Regions from separate parts of the Sodalis sp. RH19 genome, predicted to be linked through region 2. Evidence: predicted binding sites of a transcription regulator. Region 2 holds the regulator's gene; each other region holds the start of a gene.
What was found. Region 2 encodes PurR, which represses purine synthesis genes. Its sites were predicted from a motif close to CANGCAAACGTTTGCNTG; they were not measured.
Positions count from the first base shown of each region.

Region 1: the regulator PurR is predicted to act here: its motif matches at 767-784, upstream of cecR (transcriptional regulator CecR).
Region 3: the regulator PurR is predicted to act here: its motif matches at 924-941, upstream of gcvT (glycine cleavage system aminomethyltransferase GcvT).
Region 4: the regulator PurR is predicted to act here: its motif matches at 1,301-1,318, upstream of carA (glutamine-hydrolyzing carbamoyl-phosphate synthase small subunit).

Region 1 is NZ_CP178734.1:169,613-171,816, forward strand. Features, by position in the region: gene hlyD (secretion protein HlyD) at 1-54, opposite strand, end outside; gene cecR (transcriptional regulator CecR) at 51-749, opposite strand; gene bhsA (multiple stress resistance protein BhsA) at 1,064-1,321, shown strand; gene ACL2XF_RS00775 (porin) at 1,389-2,204, opposite strand, start outside.
Region 2 is NZ_CP178734.1:1,791,233-1,793,436, forward strand. Features, by position in the region: gene purR (HTH-type transcriptional repressor PurR) at 405-1,421, opposite strand; gene ACL2XF_RS08040 (YnhF family membrane protein) at 1,659-1,748, shown strand; gene ACL2XF_RS08045 (NlpC/P60 family protein) at 1,811-2,204, opposite strand, start outside.
Region 3 is NZ_CP178734.1:5,541,211-5,543,414, reverse strand. Features, by position in the region: gene gcvT (glycine cleavage system aminomethyltransferase GcvT) at 1-844, opposite strand, end outside; gene ubiI (FAD-dependent 2-octaprenylphenol hydroxylase) at 1,200-2,204, opposite strand, start outside.
Region 4 is NZ_CP178734.1:3,564,474-3,566,677, forward strand. Features, by position in the region: gene carA (glutamine-hydrolyzing carbamoyl-phosphate synthase small subunit) at 1-1,077, opposite strand, end outside; gene dapB (4-hydroxy-tetrahydrodipicolinate reductase) at 1,544-2,204, opposite strand, start outside.

The sequences.
Region 1 (2,204 bases), 1.6 Mb from region 2:
CGCGCCCAGCAGCGCGATAACGATGACGGCCGCGGCGATACTTTTTTTATTCATGATTTTTTGCCTGTGTGGCCGGCCTGTTCGGCCCGCAATCCATGAAGGAACCAATCGATATGCTGTGTCAGCACCTGGTTGATCTGGGTAACCTGCGCCGGGCCCAGGTCGCTCCATCCGGTGCGCAGCAGGATGGTTTCCCGCGCCAGCCGGAACGCCAGCACTTCCCCCAGCAGGGCATGCGTGTGGACAATGGTGGCGACCGACAGCGGATCGCAGCCGGTAAAACCTGCCACCAGCCGGGTGATGCGCTGATGCATCGGCGCAATCGCCTGCTGGTGGATAATGGCGTAGGCCCCGGTGGGGGAGAGCTGCTCCCGCGAGATGATTTTACTCAGATTCAGCGTTTCGCTGCGGGCCAGCAGCCCGGTCATGGTCAGCAGGGACTCATGCAGATAACGCCGGCACTGCCCGGCATCCACCTCCGGCTGCGCCAGCAGCGCATCAATTTGTTGCGCCTGTGAATACAGGGACTGGGCGATAAAATCCGCGATCCATTGCGCGACCGCCAGGTACAGCCCTTCCTTGGAGCCGAAATAATAAAAAATCGCCGCGATATTTTGCCCGGACAACTGGGCGATTTCGCGCGTGGTGGCGGTCTGCGGGCCTTTTTCGCCAAATAAGGTAATGCCGGCGGCGATCAGCTGGGCTTTCGCCTGTTCGCCGCGCGCGGTGGGGGCCGGAGAAGGGGGCATGGTGGCTCCAATAAAATAAGTCAAACGTTTGATTAACTTTAAACCCCGCCCTGTTCGCTGTAAAGGACAGCCGTGATTTATTTATGCAGCGGGAGGCGGCCAGCCGCGTCAAGGATGACGTTTCCTGACCGGGGAAACAAACAGACACGGCGACGCCAACATATTCACCGGTCTTTACAGTACTTTAGATAATTAGTTAATGATTGATAAAATATTACTTGATCCGCGGCGCCAAGATGTCTATCATTTACTTATCGAACGTTAACAAATTAACGTCCAGTCCATTAATGCTTCATACCATGAGAACAGACATTATGAAAAACCTGACACTTGCCATCGCAGCCATCGTATTCAGCACCGTTTCCGCCGGCGCCTTCGCCGCCCAGGAAGTCACCAGCCGTCCCGCCGGCGAACATTCCATCGGCGTGGTATCGTCATCCACCACCAGTAACCTGTCCGATCTGGAATCCCAGCTGGCCGCCAAGGCCGATGCCGCCAACGCCACCTCGTATCGTATTATCGGTGCCGGCGGTAATGACACCCTGCGCGGCAGCGCCGAGCTGTATAAATAAGCTCAACGTAAAAAAACAGCATAAAAAAAGCGGCCGCAGGGCCGCTTTTTTTTGCGTTTGATAAACCTTAGAACTGATAGGTCAAGCCCAGGCCGACTTGGTCATCGTCGGCGATGCCCAGCTTATTGTCTTCGCTGAGACGGTTGATTTTATAATCAACATACGCATTGATATTCTTGTTGAAGAAATAGGTCAGGGACGCGTCATAGTATTTCACCAGATCGACATCGCCGATGCCTTCAACATCGCTGGCCTTGGACTGGAAGTAACCGAACATTGGTTTCAGGCCAAAATCGAACAGATAAGAAGCGATGGCTTCGAAGTTCTTGGTTTTATTGGCGTAGCCGCCGGTGATCGGGGTGTAGTTATGCGTTTCGCCGTACAACGCGGCGGCATAGACGCCGGAATTGTCATATTTCAAGCCGCCCGCCCAGACGTCGGCTTTGTCGCCGTTACCGAGAGCCAGGCTGTTTTGCGGCTGGGTGCGGTTGGACGAGGCATAGGTGCCGAGTACCGACAGGCCGAAATCAAAGGTATAAGACGCCGATGCGCCGTAACCGTCGCCGTTGGATTTGTTGGCGGCACGGGCGTTACCGGAATTTTCGTCGTTGGCGCCCTGGTATTGCAAGCCAAATTTCAGACCGTCGACCAGGCCGAAGAAGTTGTTGTTGCGATAAGTGGCCACGCCGGTGGTACGGCCGCCCATAAACACGTCGGCGGCGCTGTAGGTCAGGTCATCGAAGATTGGCGCGGTATCGGTTATCGCCGCGACATCATAAGCGATGCCCCAGTTGCGGCCGTAGTCGATTGAGCCGTAGTCTTTCAGTTTCAAGCCGGCAAAGCCCAAACGGGTTTTGGTGCCGGTCAGCGCGTCGGTGCCGCC
Region 2 (2,204 bases):
AAGCACTCACCATGCCTGCGGGCTTTATAAGAATCCACGGTTATCCGTGGTGTCTGAAGTATCACCATCAACAGAGGAATATAAAGTAAACCTTAGACTGCGACTTAGCCGGGCGCTTTATAAAAGGGTGATGTCATGTTGGAAAACACGACATACTTTTATACAAATTTATTAGACAACTCGTTATAATTGTTAACGATATTGAGTATAAGCCTGCATTTTAATTTAGACAATAGCTAACGCGCTAATGTATTTCCCATTATAACTTAATGATTTCTCTCTGAAACAATAACTCTTTGCACAGAGATCATTATATGAAAAATCTTGTGTCCGAGGCGGACGGCGCTTTACATAGCAACAGACCCTGGAGGCGCCAGCCCGTTGCCCGGGCCTGGCGCGTGGCCTTAAGCGGGGAAGGGACCGTCTGCGACCGAACGGCGTTCAATCAGCGACGGATGGACTTCGATGGTTTTGGCGTTCTCGCGTTTGCTGGTAATCCTATCGAGCAGCATGGTAAGCGCCGCCTCGCCCAAATCCTCTTTAGGCTGATGGATGGTGGTCAGCGCCGGGCTGAAAAAGCACGAATTGCGCACGTTGTCGTAGCCGATGATAGAAATATCCTCGGGTACGCTCAGGCCCATTTCATTAATGGCGCACAGTGCGCCCATGGCCATAATGTCGCCGCCGCAGAAGACCGCGGTGGGACGCGGCGTTTGCGCCAGGATTTGTTTCATCGCCAGGTAGCCGGATTCAGGCTCGAAATTGCCTTGCACAATCCAGCGGTCGTTTAACGGGATGCCGGCCTCCGCCATGGCATGCAGATAGCCGCGGTGGCGGCCGCCGCCGGTGTTGCGCGCCAGCTGTCCGGGAATGGCGCCGATGGCGCGATGGCCGCGTTTAAGCAAATATTGCGTCGCCATATAACCGCCGGCAAAGGCGTTATCGATAATGGTGTCGGTAAAATCACGGCGGGCCTCACCCCAATCCATGACCACCATGGGGATATGCTGATATTCCTCAAGCATATCCAGCAGCGTTTCGGGATACTCGGCGCACATCACCAGCAGGCCGTCGACGCGCTTTTGCGCCAGCATCGCCAGATAGGCGCGCTGTTTTTCGAGATCATTGTGCGAATTGCACAATATCAAGGTATAACCGCGAGCAAAGCAATGGTGCTCAATCGCCTCGATAATTTCGGCGAAATAGGGCGCCTCGCTGGTGCTGGCGAGCAGGCCGATGGACTTGGTGCGATTGACCTTCAGGCTGCGCGCCACGGCGCTGGGTGAATAATGCAGTTGTTTAATGGCGTCCAGCACGGCAATTTGAGTGTCTTGCGCAACAAAACGGGTTTTATTGATCACATGCGAAACGGTGGTTGTCGATACATTAGCGCGTTTTGCCACATCTTTAATGGTTGCCATGCCTTTGATACTCCCGTACGCCCTGGCTGGAATAATGTCTGTCGAAGGCGCAAGCACTTTCCGACGCTGTGGAATTAACCGTTAATTTTCGTTCATCCCGCGCCAAAGTGAAAGTGTTAAATGTGGCGGCTACAGGTTGGGAGCAAGCTTTTTCATCGCTGTTATGGCAAACTGACGATAACTGCTCTGCGGGCCGGTGGATAAGGCCGGCGCCCTGGTTTACGTTAAGGAGATAGAATGGACAGCGATTTAAAAATGTCGTTACTGACCACGGTGTTCTCGCTGCTGGTGATTATTGTCTTCAGCTTTACCGCCGTCATGAACTGACACCCTCTCGGTTCAGATATAAAAAAGAGGAGCCTTGGCTCCTCTTTTTTTCCAGCGCGCCTTCAGCGGATATTTTTCGGCGTGACCACCCGGCGGGCGCCCACGTAATGATCCTGCCAATAATCCTCACTCAGATAGCTGATACGGATATCGCTGCCGGTGCGGGGCGACTGGATAAAGCGACCATTGCCAAGATAGACGCCGACGTGATCCGCCGCGCCGCGATTGGAAATATGGAAAAAGACCAGGTCGCCGCTTTCCAGCTCGTCTTTCTTAACCGGCGCTGCGTCGCGCAGGTGGTACATTTCGTTGGCGGTGCGCGGCATATGGATGCGTACCACATCCTTGTAGGCGTAATAAATCAGGCCGCTGCAGTCAAAGCCGGTATTAGGCGACATGCCGCCCCAACGGTAAGGCTTGCCCATTTGGGAGAGGAGTTTATTCATGGCGGTAAGC
Region 3 (2,204 bases), 2.0 Mb from region 2:
CCAGTTGGTCGGTGCCGGCGCGGCGCTGGGCTTCAAGCGCCTCGCGGCCGATAAAATCCCGATCCTCGGGCTGCCAGGCGATGGTCCAGCCCATGTTGGCCGCCAGCGGAGAAATACGCTCATCCATTTCCTGGCCGTACAGGTTCATGCCGGCTTCCAGGCGCAGCGTATCGCGCGCGCCCAGGCCGCAGGGTTTGACGCCCGCCGCCAGCAGTTTGCGCCAGAAGGACTCCGCCTCGGTTTTCGGCAGCGCAATTTCAAATCCCGCCTCGCCGGTATAACCGGTGGTGGCGATAAATAAATCCTCCGACTGCACGCCGAAGAACGGTTTCATCCCGGCCACCGCCGCCTGCTGCGCGGGGGTAAACAGCGTGCGCGCTTTCTCCTGCGCCCGCGGGCCCTGTACGGCAATCAGCGCCAGGTCGTCGCGTACCCGTACCGACACACCGTAGGGGGCCGCGTGGTCGGTCACCCAGGTGACGTCTTTGTCGCGGGTGGCGGAATTCACCACCAGGCGAAAATAAGTCTCTTCGAGGAAATAGACGATCAGATCGTCGATAACGCCGCCTGAGGCGTTCAGCATGCCGCTATAGAGCGCCTTGCCGGGCACGGTGAGCTTGGCCACGTCGTTCGCCAGCAGGTAGCGCAGGTATTCGCGGGTGCGCGGACCCGTTAAATCGATGATGGTCATATGGGACACATCAAACATGCCCGCGTCGCGGCGCACCTGGTGATGCTCCTCCAGCTGGGAGCCATAGTGCAGCGGCATCATCCAGCCATGGAAGTCCACCATTTTCGCGCCGCACGCTATGTGCTGTTCATACAACGATGTCAGCTGGGCCATCTCGTCCTCTTTGTCGTCAAATCAGGAGCTGTAAAATTGAATTTTACGCCGCGACGCCCACAGCGAATCCGGCGGCGCAAACGATACCTTTTGCCAGAAGTTACCACTGAATCCCAGGGGAAACCATAAATTAAATTATCCTGCGGCCAGGGCGGTGCAGGCGGAGGGGATAGGCATGAATCAGCATGTTATGTTGGCAAAGTGGCGAATACGGCGCACAAACAATAAATGCCGGCCGTCAAAAGCAAAATATGATAACAAAAAACCCTGACTTTGGTCAGGGGCAAAGACTTTATTCCCGATATCGGATTAGAAAATATAATGCAAAATAGCGGGTTAAATTAGTTTATTTCAGTCAAACCGCGCCCGGTTCCAGCCATGCAGGCAGATCGTTTAACCCCATGGCCTGGCGGATGAGCCGGGGTTTGACCCCGGGTACCGTATCGGCCAGGCGCAGTCCCGCGTCGCGCACCCATTTTTTCAGCGGGTTATTGCCGTCGAACAACTGGCGGAACCCCTGCATGCCGGCCAGCATCACGGCAGCGCTATGCTTGCGACGGCGCTCATAGCGCCGCAGGTAGGGATGATGGCCGATATCCTTGCCGGCCTGCTGCAGCCGGCGCAGCTCCGACAGCAGTTCCGCCACGTCCATAAAACCGAGATTTACCCCCTGCCCGGCCAGCGGATGGACCGTATGCGCCGCGTCGCCCACCAGCACCAGGCGGTGGGCGGCGAAATCCCGCGCATAGCGGGCGGTCAGGGGAAAGGTTAACCGTTCGCTTTGCAATTCGCATAACCCCAGCGCCAGGTTGAAGTGCGCAGCCAGCTGCGCGTTAAATCCGGCCGGCGCCTGTTCCTGGAGCGACTGCGCCATCTCGGGCGGCAGGGACCAGACGATGGAGCAAAGATGCGGATCGCTCAGCGGCAGGAACGCCAGGATGCCGTCGCCGTGAAAGGCCTGGCGCGCAATGCCGCCGTGCGGATGTTCGGTACGCACGGTGGCCACCAGTGCGTGATGCTGGTAATCCCAGAAGGTCAGCGGAATATCGGCGTAGCGGCGCAGCCAGGAGTTGGCGCCGTCCGCGCCCACCACCAGCCGGGCGGTCAGCATGCCGCCGTCGTCGAGGGTGATAAACGCTTCGTTCTCGCCCCAGGCAATCTGGCGCGGCGCGCGCGGGCACAGCAGCGTCACGTCGGACAGCTGCCCGGCCCGGCGCCACAGCGCCTGGTGGATAACCGGGTTCTCGACGATATGGCCCAGATGGGCGTAGCCCAGCTGTTTACCGTCAAAGGCGATATTGCCGAAGCCATCGTTGTCCCAGACCTGCATGCCCTGATAGGGATTGGCGCGCAGCGCGAC
Region 4 (2,204 bases), 1.8 Mb from region 2:
GCCGGGGCTGGCTTCCGGATGCCCCTGGAAACAGAACGCCGGCTTATCCGTGCGGTGCAATCCCTGTAACGAACCGTCGAACAGCGAGGTATGCGTGACGCGCAGATTCGCCGGCAGCGTGGTTTCATCCACCGCAAAACCGTGGTTCTGGGCGGTAATCATGACCCGGTTGGCGTCAATATCCTTTACCGGGTGGTTGCCGCCGTGGTGGCCGAACTTCATTTTGACGGTCTTGGCGCCGCTGGCCAGGGCCAGCAGTTGGTGGCCGAGACAGATGCCGAAGATCGGCGTCTCGGTCTCGAGAAAGGTTTTGATGGCGGCGATGGCGTAATCGCAGGGTTCGGGATCGCCCGGGCCGTTGGCGAGGAAGATGCCGTCGGGATCCATCGCCAGGACGACGTCGGCCGGCGTCTGCGCCGGCACCACCGTCAGGCGGCAGCCGCGATCCACCAGCATACGCATGATATTGCGTTTGATGCCGAAATCGTACGCCACCACATGGTAGGGCAGCGCGTCCGGCGCGGCCGGCGCAGGCAGGCCGGCATGCAATGCCCAACTGCCCTGGGTCCAGCTGTATTGCTCGGCGGTGCTGACTTCCCTGGCCAGATCCATGCCCTTCAGTCCCGGGAATTCGCGCGCTTTTTGCAAGGCCAGCGCCGCGTCAGGCGCGTCGCCGGCGATAATGCAGCCGTTCTGGGCGCCTTTTTCGCGCAATAGGCGGGTAAGTTTGCGGGTATCGATATCGGCGATACCGACGATATTATTTTGCTTGAGGTAGTCCGACAGGGAACCGGTACTGCGAAAATTACTGGCTATAAGCGGCAAATCGCGTATGACCAACCCTTGGGCCTGGATGCGGGACGATTCTTCATCTGCTTCGTTGGTGCCGACATTGCCGATATGGGGATAAGTGAGAGTAACGATTTGGCGGGAATAGGAAGGATCGGTGAGGATTTCTTGATAGCCGGTCATCGATGTATTGAAGACCACTTCCCCCACTGCCGTTCCCGCTGCCCCAATGGCCCGACCGTGGAATTGGGTTCCGTCTTCCAGAACCAACAGCGCTGACTTTATCAAAACACCCTCCAAGGAATATTCAGTCATTGTATTTGCATATTAATTCAGATTTAACGATCTTAATCAATGCAAAAAACACCTTCAAGGTAGATTTTCGGCAAATTGGGCGCATTTTAATGATGAGCTGGTCATTTGTCCACCCCGGGCTGATGTTTTTTACTAAATAATGGCAATTAAGCCGGTTACACACCTTGAAACCGCTAAAAAGCACTCATTTAGGGCATGAGTAACCGGTTGCGTGGCCAGAAATTTGTTAAAAGGAACCGGCGCAGGCGCGAAAGCGCAATAATCAGCCCAGAATGGCAATCATCAAGAAAAATAACCGCTGAAAGCCAAACTTAAAGCCATTTGGCCCTCCATTTCCATTGAAAACGATTTTTTAAGAGATAATTCCAATAAAATAAAATTATCTCTATTTAATCATAGTGATAAAATGGCAGACTTCAGGTGGCAGTAAAAAATAGAGTTATAAACTTGCCAGATCCAGCACATCCGCCATGGTATAAAGGCCCGCTTTCTGCGCTTTCAGCCATATTGCCGCCCTGACCGCGCCATTGGCAAAGGTCATGCGGCTGGAAGCCTTATGGGTAATCTCAATACGTTCGCCGTTATCGGCAAACATCGCGGTATGTTCGCCGACAATGTCCCCGGCGCGTATGGCGGCGAAGCCGATGGAATGGGGCACACGCTCGCCGGTATGGCCCTCGCGACTGTATACGGCGCAGTCCTTGAGGTTGCGGCCCAGCGCCCCGGCGATGGTTTCCCCCATGGCAAGCGCGGTGCCAGAAGGCGCGTCCACCTTGTGACGGTGGTGCGCCTCGATGATCTCGATGTCGCAATAGTCGCCCATAACCCTGGCGGCCTTATCCAGTAATTTCAGCATAACGTTGACCCCCACGCTGAAATTAGCGGCAAAGACAATGCCGATCTGCCCGGCGGCTTGCCCGATTCGCGCCTTCTGCCCCTCGTCAAAACCGGTAGTGCCGATAATCATGCCTTTGCCATGCAGCCGACAAAATTCCATATGCGTCAGGGTGCCTTCCGGCCGGGTAAAATCGATAAAGATATCAAAGTCATCTTTAATGGCTTCCAGGCTGTCGCCGACCCTTATCCCCAACGCGCCTTGC